2 regions of the Pseudoalteromonas sp. MMG013 genome follow, and region 1 is predicted to be linked to the other one. Evidence: predicted binding sites of a transcription regulator. Region 1 holds the regulator's gene; the other holds the start of a gene.
What was found. Region 1 encodes NrdR, which represses ribonucleotide reductase genes. Its sites were predicted from a motif close to AAACACNANATNTNGTGTTT; they were not measured.
Positions count from the first base shown of each region.

Region 1 (8,060 bases):
ATTTAAAGAGTCAGTTGAAAATGTGTTAGGTCAAGAAATTGCGATGCCTCGCGTTTTGCAAGACGCGTTAGATAAAAGCTGTTTAGCGCAACCGTTGGGTGCAGATTATCAACAATTAAAAGCGGCGATGTTTGAAAAACTGTTATAGAGATTAAAATCGATATATCGTGATGATAGATATTTAAGAGTCGACTTGTTCGGCTCTTATATTAATAACTTTAATTCACTGGTTTTTATTTATTAAAATTATAAATGTTTAAATAAAAAAATATCATTGCATAAACACTGTGAAATAAATTCAATCCCTGTTTAAATATGCTCACGCCTACAGCATAGGCAATACACGCATTAGAGCGTACAATACGGCTTTTATACCTTTACGTGCCCCTAGGAGACCCCATGTTAGAACGTAACATGAACATTGCAGACTTTGATCCAGAATTATTTAACGCGATTGAGCTTGAAACAACTCGTCAAGAAGAACACATTGAACTTATCGCGTCTGAAAACTACTGTAGCCCACGCGTTCTTGAAGCGCAGGGTTCGCAGTTAACAAATAAATACGCAGAAGGTTACCCAGGTAAGCGTTACTACGGTGGTTGTGAGCATGTCGATGTTGTTGAGCAGCTAGCGATTGATCGTGCTAATGCACTCTTTGGCTCAACTTACGCCAATGTTCAGCCGCATGCCGGTTCTCAAGCAAATGCAGCGGTATTTTTAGCGCTGTTAGACGCTGGTGATACTGTACTTGGTATGAGCTTAGCCCATGGTGGCCATTTGACTCATGGTTCTCATGTGAGCTTTTCTGGTAAATTGTATAATGCAGTGCAATACGGACTTAATGAAGCAACGGGTGAGATTGATTATGAGCAAGTAGAAGCGTTAGCGCTTGAGCATAAACCTAAAATGATCATCGGTGGGTTCTCTGCTTACTCTGGCATTGTTGACTGGGCTAAATTCCGAGAAATTGCAGATAAAGTCGGTGCATATTTATTTGTTGATATGGCGCACGTTGCAGGTTTAATTGCTGCTGGTGTGTATCCAAGCCCTGTGCCTCACGCACATGTTGTCACCACGACAACACATAAAACACTTGCTGGTCCGCGCGGTGGTTTGATCATTTCGGCATGTGATGATGAAGCGATTTATAAAAAACTGAACAGTGCAGTATTCCCTGGCGGCCAAGGTGGCCCTCTATGTCATGTTATTGCGGCTAAAGCTGTTGCGTTTAAAGAAGCACTTCAACCTGAATTTAAAGCATATCAAACGCAAGTTGTTAAAAATGCTCAAACGATGGTGTCGGTTTTACAAGAACGAGGCTATAAGGTAGTTTCTGGAAAAACTGAAAACCATTTGTTTTTACTGGACCTTATTGATAAAGATATCACGGGTAAAGATGCAGATGCTGCATTAGGCCGTGCCAATATTACGGTTAATAAGAATTCAGTACCAAATGATCCTCGTTCACCATTTGTGACATCGGGTTTGCGTATAGGCTCTCCTGCGATTACGCGTCGCGGCTTTAAAGAGTCAGAGTCTCGTGAATTGGCTGGATGGATTTGTGATGTACTAGACAATATTAATGATGAGTCAGTACAAGCGGATGTAAAAGAAAAAGTGAAAGCTATCTGTGCTAAATTACCCGTTTACGCATAATTTAGCGCACACAATTAGAGATTTTTGATATCATTAAGGCCGCTATTTAGCGGCCTTTTTTGTATCCAGTTATAAGTGAACAACTATGCATTGCCCATTTTGTACCGCCAAAGACACAAAAGTAATTGACTCGCGCCTTGTGAGCTCTGGTCATCAAGTGCGTCGTCGTCGCGAATGTATTGAATGTCATGAGCGTTTTACCACCTTCGAAGGTGCCGAACTTGTGATGCCAAGAGTGATTAAGCAAGATGGTTCAAGGGAGCCGTTTAATGAAGATAAACTCATTAATGGGTTGCACCGAGCTCTGGAAAAAAGACCTGTCAGTACCGAGCAAGTAGATGAAGTGATTCATGAGATTAAATCTACTATTCGAGCCACAGGTGAACGTGAGATCCCAAGTCATATGATTGGTGAATGCATAATGCAAGCCTTAAAAAAGCTAGATAAAGTAGCTTATGTGCGCTTTGCGTCGGTATATCGCTCTTTTGAGGATGTACGAGAGTTTGGTGAAGAAATAGCACGGTTAGGGGATTAGCGGTGTTTAGTGAACAAGATAAGTCATATATGACGCGTGCAATTGAGTTAGCACAGCAAGGTCAATATACCACCACACCAAACCCAAATGTGGGATGTGTCATTGTAAAAAATGGTCGTATTGTTGGTGAAGGCTTTCACCAACAGGCTGGAGAAAGCCATGCTGAAGTTCATGCTCTTCGAGAAGCTGGCACTCAAGCGAGAGGTGCTACGGTTTACGTTACATTAGAACCTTGTAGCCACTTTGGGAAAACACCACCGTGCGCAAAAGGCTTGATTGATGCAGGTGTGAACAAAGTGATTGCAGCTATGGTGGATCCAAATCCACAGGTTGCCGGCCGTGGTTTAGCCATGCTAAAACAGGCGGGAGTTGAAACAGCGTTTGGGTTATTAGAGGAACAGGCTCGGGCCTTAAATGATGGCTTTCTTAAGCGAATGGAATTTGGACTCCCATTTGTAAGTTGTAAGCTGGCAGCGTCAGTGGATGGAAAAACCGCGTTGAGTAATGGTCAAAGTAAGTGGATAACTTCTTCAGCTGCACGAAGAGATGTACAAATATTTAGGGCCCGAAGTTGTGCTGTCCTTACGGGGGCCGACACCGTTTTAGTTGACGATGCAAAAATGAATGTACGTGAAAGTGAGTGTGATATTTCTCTTCCTGAAGGTAAGCAATTACGTCAGCCTACCAGAGTCATATTTGATTCACAAAATAGACTCTCACCAAACTTACCTTTGTTTAAAATTGATTCCCCCGTTATTATTTTAAGAACCAGTCTTGATAATTCGCATGACTGGCCGCACTTTGTAGAACAAGTGGTTGTTCCTGATAGCAAACTAAAAATTAATTGTCATGCGGCATTGGCTTTGCTCGCTCAACGCGGTATTAATCGAGTATGGCTTGAAGCTGGGGCAACTTTGGCTGGTGTTTTTCATCAACAAACACTAATAGATGAATTTGTTATTTATCTCGCCCCTAAAATAATTGGCCATGATGGACGTGGGTTGTTTAACACACAAACAATAGCATGCATGAATGATATAGCGACACTTAATTTTACGAGTGTTGAACGCATAGATGAAGACGTTCGTTTAATATTAAGACCAAGCTGATAGAGGCATTATGTTTACAGGTATAATTGAAGCAACCGGCACGCTCACTGAGTTGTCAGCCAACCACGGTGATTTAACTGTTCGAGTAAAAAGTGACACGTTAGAGATGAATGATGTGAAGCTTGGAGACAGCATCGCAACCAATGGTGTGTGCCTGACTGTTATTGAAAAGTATAGTGATGGTTTTAAAGCTGACCTATCAAATGAGACTTTACAACTGACATTGTTTGCACAGTATAAAGTGGGTCAAAAAGTGAATTTAGAGAAGGCCTTGCAACCGATATCGCGACTTGGAGGGCATTTAGTGTCAGGTCATGTTGATGGTGTAGCCACGATTGAAAGTGTAACGTCAAATGCACGAGCGACAGAGTATTGGTTAGCAGTACCAGATGACCTAATGAAATATATTCCTTATAAAGGCTCAGTTGCAATTGATGGTATAAGCTTGACAGTCAATGAGATAAAAGAAAACAAATTTAAACTGACAATCGTACCCCATACGGCACAAGAAACCACCATTGTAGACTTTCAAGTTGGCTCAAAGGTTAATTTAGAAGTCGATCAAATTTCTCGTTATTTAGAGCGTTTGATACAAGGGGCGCAAATGCCAGCGAAAGAATCAACTCTCACAACGAATTTGTTAGCCAAAGCGGGCTTTATAAAGTAACCCGATAGCAAATCAAAATAGACAGGTAAATTATGAATTTAAATAGTGCGCAAGAGATCATTGATGATATAAAAGCCGGTAAAATGGTTATTTTAATGGATGATGAAGACCGCGAAAACGAAGGGGATTTAATTGTGGCAGCTGAACACATTTCGGCTGATACAATTAACTTTATGGCCACTCATGGTCGTGGGCTTATTTGTCTAACAATGACTCAAGAGCGTTGTCAGCAATTAGACTTACCATTGATGGTTCGCAATAATGGTGCACAGTTTTCAACTAACTTTACCATGTCTATAGAAGCTGCGAAGGGCGTAACAACAGGCATATCTGCTGCTGACCGAGCGCGGACTGTGCAAGCTGCGGTAGCCAAAGGTGCCGTACCGCAAGATATTGTACAACCAGGCCACATTTTTCCAATTATGGCACAAGCTGGTGGTGTCTTGACTCGGGCAGGTCATACCGAGGCGGGGTGTGACTTAGCGCGCTTGGCTGGTTTGGAGCCTTCATCTGTTATCGTTGAAATATTGAATGCCGACGGCACGATGGCACGTCGTCCACAGCTTGAGGTTTTTGCAAAGGAGCACGGGATAAAAATTGGCACTATTGCTGACCTCATTGAATATAGAAATCTCAATGAAACAACGATAGAAAAAGTCGCTGAATGTAAATTACCAACTGAGTTTGGTGAATTTAACTTAGTAACTTATAAAGATACAATTGATAGTCAGCTGCATTATGTGATGAAGCGCGGTGAAATCAGTACGAGTGAACCTACATTGGTGCGAGTACATTTACAAAGCACATTTAATGATGTGTTACTTTCCGACCGAGGTGCAGATCGTAGCTGGAGTTTGCACAGTGCAATGAAGCATATTAGTGAAAATAATGGCGTGCTTGTGATTCTAGGAAAACAAGAAGATCCAACTGACATTGAAGCGATGGTAAAAGCATTTTCTGCAGAAGATGCTGGCGAAAGTGTTAATCATCGTAAGTTTCAAGGTACATCTCGTACTGTTGGTGTTGGGTCGCAGATTTTGGCCGATTTAGGTATTCAAAAAATGCGTTTAATGAGTATGCCTAAAAAGTATCATGCGCTTTCTGGCTTTCATTTAGAAGTCGTAGAATACGTTGAACCCAAATAGCTACTGAGGCGCATATATTTGCGTGATTAAAGGTTGTTTGGGGAAAGCTAAAGTTGTGCTATTATGCGCACCAATTTGGCAATTGCTCATACCAAGCTACTCCTATGTAAGAGGGTAGGTGTGGTATTACACAAGATTAGGATCATCTAATGAATATTATTGAAGGTAACAAGTACGCGCCAGGCAAGAAATTTGCCATTGTCATATCACGTTTCAATGACTTCATCGGAAGCAGTTTACTCGACGGTGCTGTTGATGAGTTAAAACGCACAGGCGGTGTCAGTGATGATGATATTACTGTGGTATATGTTCCGGGTGCTGTAGAATTGCCTCTTGCTGCGAAACGTATTGCAATGAAGAAAGAGTTTGACGCAATAATTGCACTGGGTGTGATTATTCGTGGTGGTACGCCACACTTTGATTTGGTTGCAAATGAATCCAACAAAGGATTAGCAAGTGTTTCATTAGATTATGATATTCCAGTTGCATTTGGTGTTTTGACCACTGAAAGTATCGAGCAAGCTATTGAACGTGCGGGAACTAAGATGGGCAACAAAGGTGGCGAAGCTGCACTTGGTGCGCTAGAAATGGTTAACGTACTCGATAAAATTTAAGAGGATCCTCAGTGAAACCAGCAGCAAGACGTAAAGCGCGCGTATTAGCACTACAAGCCGTGTACTCATGGCAATTAAGTGGCAACCCAATTGGTGACATCGAGCAACAAATGTTGATTGAAAATGATGTTACGAAAGTGGATGTTGAGTATTTTAAAGACTTAGCGCGTGGCGTTGCAGTTAATCAAAAACAGCTTGATGAAATTGTTACTCCTCACTTATCTCGTCCATTTGATGATTTAGATATGGTAGAAAGAGCTGTACTTCGCGTGAGTGCATATGAACTTAAATTCCGCGAAGACGTTCCTTACAAAGTTGCTATCAATGAAGGTATTGAGTTAGCTAAAATATTTGGTGCAGAAGACAGTCATAAGTTTGTCAATGGAGTGCTAGATAAAGCGGTTAAAGATATCCGCAAGTAAGGGCAACAAAAAGGAGAGCCGGCGTTGGCCGGCTTTTTTGTGTATGAAGGAATTTGAATTAATCAATCGCTATTTCACTGGTCGAGGCGTTGCACGACGAGATGTAGATTTAGGGATTGGAGATGATTGTGCACTTGTTAACGTTCCTGAGCATTGTCAGTTAGCAATAACAACAGACACGCTTGTTGAGGGCGTTCACTTTTTTTCAGATATACCACCTCGGGCATTAGGTCACCGAGTTTTGGCTGTTAACCTAAGTGATTTAGCTGCAATGGGGGCAGAGCCAACTTGGGTGTCGTTAGGCTTAACATTACCCAATATTGACCCCAATTGGTTAGATGAGTTTACTGAAGGCATGCATGAGATAGCTGAATATTTTAATGTTCAGATTATCGGCGGAGATACGACTCAAGGGCCACTGACCATCACTATTTGTGCTAAGGGCATTGTACCGAAAGGAAAAGCTTTGACTCGTTCAGGTGCAAAGGTTGGTGATTGGATTTATGTCACAGGTTCTTTGGGTGATGCAGGGTTGGCCATTGAAAGCCGCAAAAATAGCTGGCAATTAGACGATGAGGCGTTTGCCTGTGCATTACAGCGCTTTCATTTTCCATCGCCACGTGTTGCAGCAGGACAAGCTTTACGAGGTATAGCTTCGTCTGCGATAGATATTTCGGATGGGTTACTTGCCGACTTGACGCATATATTGCGTCAATCAGGTGTTGCAGCTCAAATAAATGCAGATATGGTTCCGATGTCAGACGCGTTACGAAACAGCGTATCAGTAGAGCAATCTTTACAATTAGCACTGGCATATGGTGATGATTATGAGTTGCTGTTTACTGTTTCTGAAGGAAGTAAGCTTGCTATGGAGGCAAAGCTACGTCAGTACGGTGTTGAGCCGGTATGTATTGGCCAAATCCAAGCAGGAGATGGCAATATCGAATTATTATATGAAAACCACCCTTGGCCTTTTCCAAAGACTGGTTTTGAGCACTTTAGCTAGGAGAAGGTTTGGCTAAGCAGTTTAATTTAAAGCGACCTCACCAGTTTTTTGGTTTAGGGTTTGGCTTAGGGTTATCTCCTGTCGCACCTGGTACTGTTGGTACATTTGCGGCTTTACCCTTTATTTTTATTACTTACAGTTACCCACTGTGGTTGCAGTGTGTGTTTGCGATTGTGATTAGTGTTTTTGGCTTGTGGGCTTGTGGGCAAACGGCGAAAGACGTACAAGTACATGATCATCCAGCTATTGTATGGGATGAAGTCGCAGGGTTCTATATTACAATGTTAGGTGCGGCATTAAGTTGGCAAACTTTACTTGCTGGGTTTCTGTTGTTCCGTTTCTTTGATATTGTAAAACCTGGGCCGATTAAATTATTAGACAAGCGCTTAAAAGGCGGCTGGGGAATAATGGCGGATGATATTTTAGCAGGTGTTTTTTCATTGATTTGTTTACAGGCTTTGCTGAAAACGGGTGTTTTAGCGGGCTAATTTAGGCTGATATTTGTGACTAAGAAAAGAACGTTAGTAACGACTTGTTTGTTTTTTATTTTGGGGGTGGTTTTATTTGCAAACACCGCTTCTGCAGCAATCAATGATTACGTTGTAAAACAATGGAATTTACAAAACGGTTTACCGTCACAATCTATCGCCAGTATTGTGCAAGATAATAATGGGTATATTTGGCTGGGTACGCAGTTTGGCTTAAGTCGTTTTGATGGGCATAAGTTCACCAATTTAACTACTCAGAACAGCGCTTTTTTACAATCGAATGCCATTCATAAGTTGATTATTGATAAGTACGGCATGTTATGGATAGGCACTCGTCGTGGCTTACATCGATTAAACCCTCAAACATTAGAAGCACAAAGCTTTAATATTCAAGGACCAGTTCGTGATTTACTACAAG
Region 1 covers NZ_JAGJEE010000006.1:76,461-84,520, forward strand. The annotation lists gene thrC (threonine synthase) at 1-148, shown strand, start outside; gene glyA (serine hydroxymethyltransferase) at 400-1,656, shown strand; gene nrdR (transcriptional regulator NrdR) at 1,742-2,191, shown strand; gene ribD (bifunctional diaminohydroxyphosphoribosylaminopyrimidine deaminase/5-amino-6-(5-phosphoribosylamino)uracil reductase RibD) at 2,194-3,300, shown strand; gene J8L98_RS08220 (riboflavin synthase) at 3,311-3,967, shown strand; gene ribBA (bifunctional 3,4-dihydroxy-2-butanone-4-phosphate synthase/GTP cyclohydrolase II) at 4,000-5,112, shown strand; gene ribE (6,7-dimethyl-8-ribityllumazine synthase) at 5,262-5,726, shown strand; gene nusB (transcription antitermination factor NusB) at 5,738-6,148, shown strand; gene thiL (thiamine-phosphate kinase) at 6,192-7,154, shown strand; gene J8L98_RS08245 (phosphatidylglycerophosphatase A) at 7,163-7,642, shown strand; gene J8L98_RS08250 (ligand-binding sensor domain-containing diguanylate cyclase) at 7,691-8,060, shown strand, end outside.

Region 2 (8,060 bases), on a different contig from region 1:
CGCTATGCTCATAGTCCGTATAACCCGCTCTTACATTAATTGATTCAATCCATTCGTTATGAAGAGAGTAGTTAAAGAGAGCTTGCCAACGGTCTTGTTTTACACGAGCAAATACACCTTGTTCAGCGCTTTCATCTGCATGATCATCTTCACCTTCATGCTCGTCATGTTCATGGCCTTCATGGTCATGTTCATCATGGTCATGGCCTTCATGACTATGGGCAGGAATACCGTAATCTGTATCAATTCGACCGAAGCTTAAACCCAGTGTTAAATGTTCATTTACGTAACTAGTACCAAAATTAACTTGCTGAGAATCTATAAAAGTATTATCTACCTTTTTAGCCGTTTCAGGTGACTCATTGTGATCATCATGCTCACCCTCGTGCCCGTGATCATCATGTGCGTCATGATCATCTTCGCCATGCTCGTCGTGTTCTTCATGCGGTAAGTTAAACTCAGGCGTGTCATAATCACCACCTTTGCGGCTTACGCCGTCAAAATGGAAATTAAAACCGTCAGATCCAGTTTCAAGCATTGCAGCATAGGTATTGGTATTAGATACCGTATCGTGGCTATACTCAGCGGCGCCAGACAATGACTCTATAATGTCAGTAGGAATACGATTATCGACCACATTTACAACGCCACCAATCGCGCCTGAGCCATATAACAATGTTGCTGGCCCACGAAGCACTTCAATTTGTTGTGCGGATAGACTGTCGTTTGTATTTGCGTGGTCAGGGCCAACGCGAGATGCATCACTGCTGTCTAATCCGTTTTGAGTAATTTTGACACGAGGACCGTCTAAGCCTCGAATAATAGGGCTCGAAGAAACAGGACCAAAGTAGCTTGCATTGATGCCAGGTTGACCTTTCAGCGTTTCCCCAAGAGTTGGCTTGGCTGCGTTTTTCAATTCGTCACCAGCTAATACTGTCACTGGAGACGCCATTTCAACATTATTTTTGTGTAACGCAGATGCATAAACAACCATACTTTCAACAGCACTAGGCTTTAGTACGACGGTGACATAAGCGTTATCGGTTGTTACGGGTAAGCGTTCATCTAAATAATTGTTTTTGGTGATATGAAGTTGTGAGTCGGCATCGACATTAATTGTAAATTGGCCGTTTTTATCAGTAGTTACTGACTGGCTTTTACCATGTAAGTGTACTTTTGCTCCACTTACTGGCTGATTGTTATTGTCGAGTATTTTACCTTTTACATCTGCGGCAAATACGTTGCTTGAGAAAAGTGCAGTAACAATTGCACTGCTGATAAGAGACTGCTTCATCATAATTTATTAGACACTAACGTTGAGGTTGAATTAATTCGTGACAATATAACACCACATAATTGGCAGTTCAATGATGTTATACTATAACCTCAAATATTTTTGCTAAAATCGACACAAAGTCTATAGTTAGAGCGTGACAGAGTAGGGAGATTAACATGATCAAACCTTTTGTTTTTAAAGCGCGCGTTAATGTAGCTGACTTATTTCATCATGCCAATCACCAAGAAGTGTTTACGACTGCGTTACAAAAGTCTGAATCTCTTGAGCATTTTGTACTTAAAATAGTAGGATTGTGCGCGATATCTTATGATCAAAAAGCAAATTTAAACGCCAACTCAGACAAACAAAAGCCGGATGTATGGCTGGAAGATGATACTGGCTATATTACCGTGGCTTTGTATGCAAATACCTTGGAGTTCGATGAGATCATACGACTCGCTAAATTGTTTGGTAAATTGGTGATTTTAATAAAAGAAAATGATGTGTGGTTTGATGAGGTGTCGCAAAGATTACATTTGATAGATAATTTAAGTGTTTTTTCTCTTGAAGCACAGTTTGTAGATGCATTAAGTGATGCATTAAGTCGCAGCTTGCATTGGGATGTGGTGATTGAACAAAATCAACTGAGCATTAGTGATAAGCATGAATACTATGAAACCAGTGTTGCTCAACTGCTCTAAAACCCGCTAGGGGCAACTTGTTTCTATAGCAGCGTAATTTTAATGTTAGAGAGGGGGCGAGAGCAGCATAGTAATATCTCTCCTTCTCGTACAAAAGCGAGAGGCTCTTGATTATAGGTGATTTTCCCCTCATTGAGCTGTGCTCTGCACGCCCCACAAAACCCTTCACGACATTGATATGGTACATCTATATTTGCAGCTTCCAATGTATGTAATAGAGTTGGGGAATGAGCCACAAATTCAAGTGGCTCATCGTGATCTGTTATCGATATCACAGGGTAGGGTTTTTCAACCATTACAAGTCAAAATCACCGAAGTCAGAGGCATCAACCTTTGAGTCTATTTGTCCAACAAGATAGGAGCTAATTTCAGCTTCTTGTGGTGCAACTTGGACATTATCTGAAATTAACCACGCATTGATCCAAGGGATTGGGTTAGATTTTTTTTCAAATTGTGTTGGTAAGCCGACGGCAGTCATACGTGTATTAGTGATGTACTCGACATACTGGCATAAAATATCTTTATTTAGGCCAATCATTGAGCCATCTTTAAATAAGTACTCAGCCCATTCTTTTTCTTGCTCAGCAGCTTCTACAAACATCGCGATTGCTTCGTCTTTACATTGTGCAGCGACGATTGCCATTTCAGGGTCGTCCTTGCCTTCTTGCATAATGTTGAGCATATGTTGTGTACCAGATAAATGGAGTGCTTCATCACGCGCAATTAACTTAATGATTTTTGCATTGCCTTCCATTAACTCACGTTCTGCAAAAGCAAACGAACACGCAAAGCTGACGTAAAAACGAATAGCTTCTAAGATATTTACCGACATGACGCAAAGGTAAAGTAGTTTTTTCAACTCGAATAAACTAATTACAACAGTTTTGCCATTGACCTCATGTTTACCCTCACCATACAAGTTAAATAGAGAGACTTGCTCAATCAAAGCATCATAATAACGCGTGACGGCATCAGCACGCTCATTAATTTTGTCGTTGCTGACAATGTCATCAAAAATAAGTTCAGGTGACTGCGTTACATTACGAATAATGTGCGTATATGAGCGACTATGAATTGTTTCGCTGAACGCCCATGTCTCAATCCAAGTTTCTAATTCAGGGATAGATACAATCGGCAATAGTGCAACGTTAGGAGAACGACCTTGGACACTATCTAATAGTGTTTGGTATTTCAAGTTACTTAAAAATATATGTTTTTCGTGTTCAGGCAGTGCCTGAAAATCTATTTTATCTTTACTCACATCGACTTCTTCTGGTCGCCAGAAAAAAGACAGTTGTTTTTCAATCAGCTTTTCAAAAATAGGGTACTTTTGTTGGTCATAACGAGAAACGTTTACAGTTTGGCCAAAAAACATTGGCTCCTGTAGTTGATCGTTGTGTTTTCTGCTAAACGTAGAATAGGACATAGTTAATACTCGATACTAAAGAGGGCGGGCCGAAAAGGCCCGCTAAAGCTTAAATTTTACACGCGCCGCCTTCACAGCCATCATCTTCAACTTCTGGTTTCATTTCATCATGAGCATCAGAAGCGCCATCACGGGTATTATGATAATAAAGCGTTTTTACCCCTAATTTGTATGCAGTAAGCAAATCTTTCAGCAGTAGTTTCATTGGAACTTTACCACCTTCAAATTTATTCGGGTCGTAGTTGGTGTTAGCAGAAATAGTTTGGTCAACAAATTTTTGCATAATACCAACGAGTGCAAGGTAGCCATCGTTAGACGGAATATCCCAAAGCAACTCATAGTTGTCTTTCAAGCGTTCATACTCTGGAACGACCTGCTTTAAAATGCCATCTTTACTTGCTTTGACACTGATATGACCCCGAGGTGGTTCAATACCATTGGTCGCATTTGATATTTGCGACGATGTTTCAGATGGCATTAAGGCTGATAGCGTTGAGTTACGCATACCATGTTCTTTAATGCTGGCACGTAGCGCGTCCCAATCAAGCTTTAATGCTTCATCACATACTTTGTCTAGATCACGCTTATAGGTGTCTATGGGCATAATGCCTTGAGAGTACGTGGTTTCATTAAATAATGGACATGCGCCGCGTTCTTTCGCCAAAGTATTTGATGCTTTCATTAAATAATATTGAATAGCTTCAAATGTTTGGTGTGTCAGGCCATTAGCACTGCCATCTGAATATTTTACACCGTTTTTAGCAAGGTAGTAAGCGTAGTTGATAACACCTATACCGAGTGTTCTTCTACCCATTGTCGCTGTATGCGCAGCCGGCACAGGGTAATCTTGGAAATCCAGTAAGTTGTCGAGTGCACGTACGGCCAAATCAGCAAGCTCATCAAGCTCGTCTAATGATTCGAGGGCGCCTAAGTTAAATGCCGACAGTGTACACAATGCAATTTCGCCTTCCGCATCATTTACATTGTTTAGTGGCTTTGTCGGTAATGCTATTTCTAGGCACAAATTAGACTGGCGAATAGGAGCAACTTTCGAATCGAACGGGCTATGCGTATTACAATGATCAACATTTTGCAGATAAATTCTGCCCGTGCTTGCGCGCTCTTGTGCAAACATAGAGAATAATTCGATGGCCTTTATACGTTTCTTACGAATAGATTCATCTTGCTCGTACTGCACATATAGTGATTCGAACTTGTCTTGATCTTCAAAAAATGCGTCGTATAAGCCCGGTACGTCTGAAGGACTAAATAGCGTGATGTAATCATCTTTAATCAAGCGGGCATACATAGTTTTGTTAAACTGTACGCCGTAGTCTAAATGGCGAACTCGGTTTTCTTCAACACCGCGGTTATTCTTTAGAACCAGTAAATTTTCTACTTCTAAATGCCAAAGTGGGTAGAACAATGTGGCAGCACCACCGCGTACACCACCTTGTGAGCAGCTTTTAACAGCAGTTTGGAAGTGCTTATAAAATGGAATACATCCAGTATGGTATGCCTCACCGTTGCGAATAGGGCTACCTAAAGCACGAATTCTACCTGCATTTATACCAATACCTGCACGTTGGCTCACGTACTTAACAATCGCGGACGAAGTCGCATTGATAGAATCTAAGCTATCACCACACTCAATGAGTACGCATGAACTAAACTGACGTGTTGGTGTACGTACACCCGCCATAATGGGGGTTGGTAATGATATCTTGAACAATGAAATTGCATCGTAAAAGCGTTTGATATAATCAATACGCGTTTCTTTTGGGTAATCAGAGAATAAGCTTGCGGCAACTAAGATATATAAGAACTGAGCGCTTTCATAGATTTCTCCGGTTACTCGGTTTTGTACTAAATATTTACCTTCGAGCTGCTTAACCGCGGCATAGCTAAAATTAAGATCTCGAGAATGATCTAAGTAAGCATCAAGCTCGTGTAATTCTGCTTCTGTATAATCAACCAATAAATGTTGATCATAGCGCTTGTCTTCGACCAATTTAGTAATGTGGTCATATAAGCGAGGTGGCTCAAATTGACCATACGCTTTTTTCCGAAGGTGGAATATGGCTAGTCTGGCAGCAAGGTATTGATAGTCAGGAGAGTCTTTATCAATTAAATCGGCAGCGGCTTTTATGATTGTTTCATGGATGTCTTCAGTGCGAATGCCATCATAAAACTGAATATGTGACTTAAGTTCAACTTGTGACACAGAAACATTATTTAGACCTTCCGCAGCCCACGTGATAACGCGGTGGATTTTATCTAAATCGAGCGGCTCTTTTCGGCCGTTTCTTTTACTGACAGATAGCTGTTGGTTCATAGTTGTGCCTGTATTCCTTCGGAATGTGTATTTTTATATTGATCGCTGAGACAACAATTGCTTAGCTTTTAACCACTATATATGGTGGGAGTGCCCCTGCGGATCACAAGATAGTGGGGTTATGGCAATTTTGCAATAGAACAACTTGCTCTCAATTGTGGATAACTTAGGGATAATTGCATTGTGTTAGTGTTCATTAACCTTTGAGGTTTTATACACTAAGCCGCCATGAAAAAATCAACTCAATGAAGACTATTTTTTTGTAAATTGAAAAAAAAAACTGACTGATTTTTTTATATGCAGCTAGGTATCAAAATACAGACAAAACACTACATATGGTGCTTTGTCTGATTTTATAATACTAAATGTGCTGAAGTAGTCCCACAGGGTTAGTAAGATTCAGATCCGCGGCCCACGACCGTGCAATTGTCTCACTAGGAACATATCCCCACAGTGCAGCAACAGGACGCATTTTAGCTGCCTTAGCTGCTTGTATGTCTCTTTCTGCGTCCCCAACGTAGTAACATCTTTCTGGGTTAACGTTTAATTGATGCGCTGCATGCAATAATGGTTTGGGGGATGGCTTTGCTTCTGAGAGCGTGTCTCCACACACAACAACACGGATGTTTTTGAGTTCATCTATTTTTTTCAGTAGCGGCAGCGTTAGGAAAGTTGGCTTGTTTGTCATAATTGCGATTTGTATATTTGCATCGTTGAGTGACTGTAGCAAAGTACTAATACCTTCAAAGCAATGACTATATACCGCTAAATTATTTGCGTAATAATCTAAAACATGTTGGCGCAGCTGTTCAACATCATAGTCCGTCAGCTTGTCACCGAACCCAACTTCTAGTAGCGCTTTAACGCCGTTAGAGATAGCTGGGCTATATGCTGCTTTACTGACTTCAGGTAAGCCATGCAACTTTAAAGTATGATTGAGTGCAGCACCTAAATCGTCACAAGTATTGAGTAATGTTCCATCTAAATCAAAAATGACAGCTTCTATCATGCTAATTTCTCAAAGTGGAGGATGTAATTAACACTTACATCGTCAGTTAACGTAAATGTTTTTGAGAGTGGGTTATAGTTAATTCCTGCACTGGCTCTTACTTTTAAGTCACACTGTTCAGCCCATTTAATCAGTGTGGAAGGGCGAATGAACTTATCATGGTCATGGGTGCCTTCTGGCACCATTTTCAATACTTTCTCTGCTCCAACAATGGCTAGCAGGTACGCTTTGGTGGTTTTATTGAGGGTTGAGAAAAAAACATGCGCGCCGGGTTTAGCCAGTGCTGCAACCGCTTTAATGATAGAAGCAGGATCGGGGACATGTTCTAACATTTCCATACAGGTAACGACATCGAACTGCTCGGGGTTTTGCTGTGCGAATGTTTCAGCAGGTATTTTTTGATAATTAACTTTAACACCCGCTTCTAAGCTATGCAGCTTTGCTACGTTTAATGGCTCTTGCCCCATATCAATGCCTGTGGCATTTGCACCAAGTTTGGCCATACTTTCAGTGAGTATGCCGCCACCACAGCCTACATCGAGTACAGTTTTCTCAAATAAACCTTGGCTTCGGTGACTGATAAAGTCTAGCCGTAATGGGTTTATGTCATGTAATGGTTTGAATTCGCCTTCTGTATCCCACCATTGCTGAGCAATGTCTTCAAATTTTGCTATTTCTTGTGGATCTACATTTTGATGTTCGGTCATAAAAAACTTCCTCGTTAATCTGAGCGCATTATAAGCAGGGTCAGATTAAAATCACTAAAATCTTGCGCCTGTAAATTATAAAAAAGTGTGTTAGCATAGCTATTCAGAAATTAATAATAACTCAATCTCTTTGTCATAAGTCTGACTAGTTTGACATAAAAGAGATAGACACTGAAGGAAAGTGGAATCGAATGACTGATCTCGCCAATGAAATCCTGCCAGTCAATATTGAAGATGAACTCAAAAATTCATACCTAGATTACGCAATGAGTGTAATTGTAGGGCGTGCATTACCTGACGTACGGGATGGGTTAAAGCCCGTTCACCGTCGTGTATTGTTCGCGATGAATGAGTTAAAAAATGACTGGAATAAGCCTTACAAAAAATCGGCTCGTGTAGTCGGTGATGTGATCGGTAAATATCACCCTCATGGTGACAGCGCAGTGTACGACACTATCGTACGTATGGCGCAACCATTTTCTCTGCGTTATATGTTGGTTGACGGCCAAGGTAACTTCGGTTCAGTCGACGGCGATTCAGCTGCTGCGATGCGTTATACCGAAGTACGTATGGCAAAAATATCTCATGAGTTGCTGGCTGATTTAG
Region 2 covers NZ_JAGJEE010000032.1:38,109-46,168, forward strand. The annotation lists gene J8L98_RS20295 (TonB-dependent receptor) at 1-1,297, opposite strand, end outside; gene J8L98_RS20300 (YaeQ family protein) at 1,453-1,977, shown strand; gene yfaE (class I ribonucleotide reductase maintenance protein YfaE) at 2,001-2,273, opposite strand; gene nrdB (class Ia ribonucleoside-diphosphate reductase subunit beta) at 2,273-3,403, opposite strand; gene nrdA (class 1a ribonucleoside-diphosphate reductase subunit alpha) at 3,453-5,738, opposite strand; gene J8L98_RS20320 (HAD-IA family hydrolase) at 6,100-6,747, opposite strand; gene ubiG (bifunctional 2-polyprenyl-6-hydroxyphenol methylase/3-demethylubiquinol 3-O-methyltransferase UbiG) at 6,744-7,454, opposite strand; gene gyrA (DNA gyrase subunit A) at 7,646-8,060, shown strand, end outside.
Region 2: the regulator NrdR is predicted to act here: its motif matches at 5,809-5,828, upstream of nrdA (class 1a ribonucleoside-diphosphate reductase subunit alpha).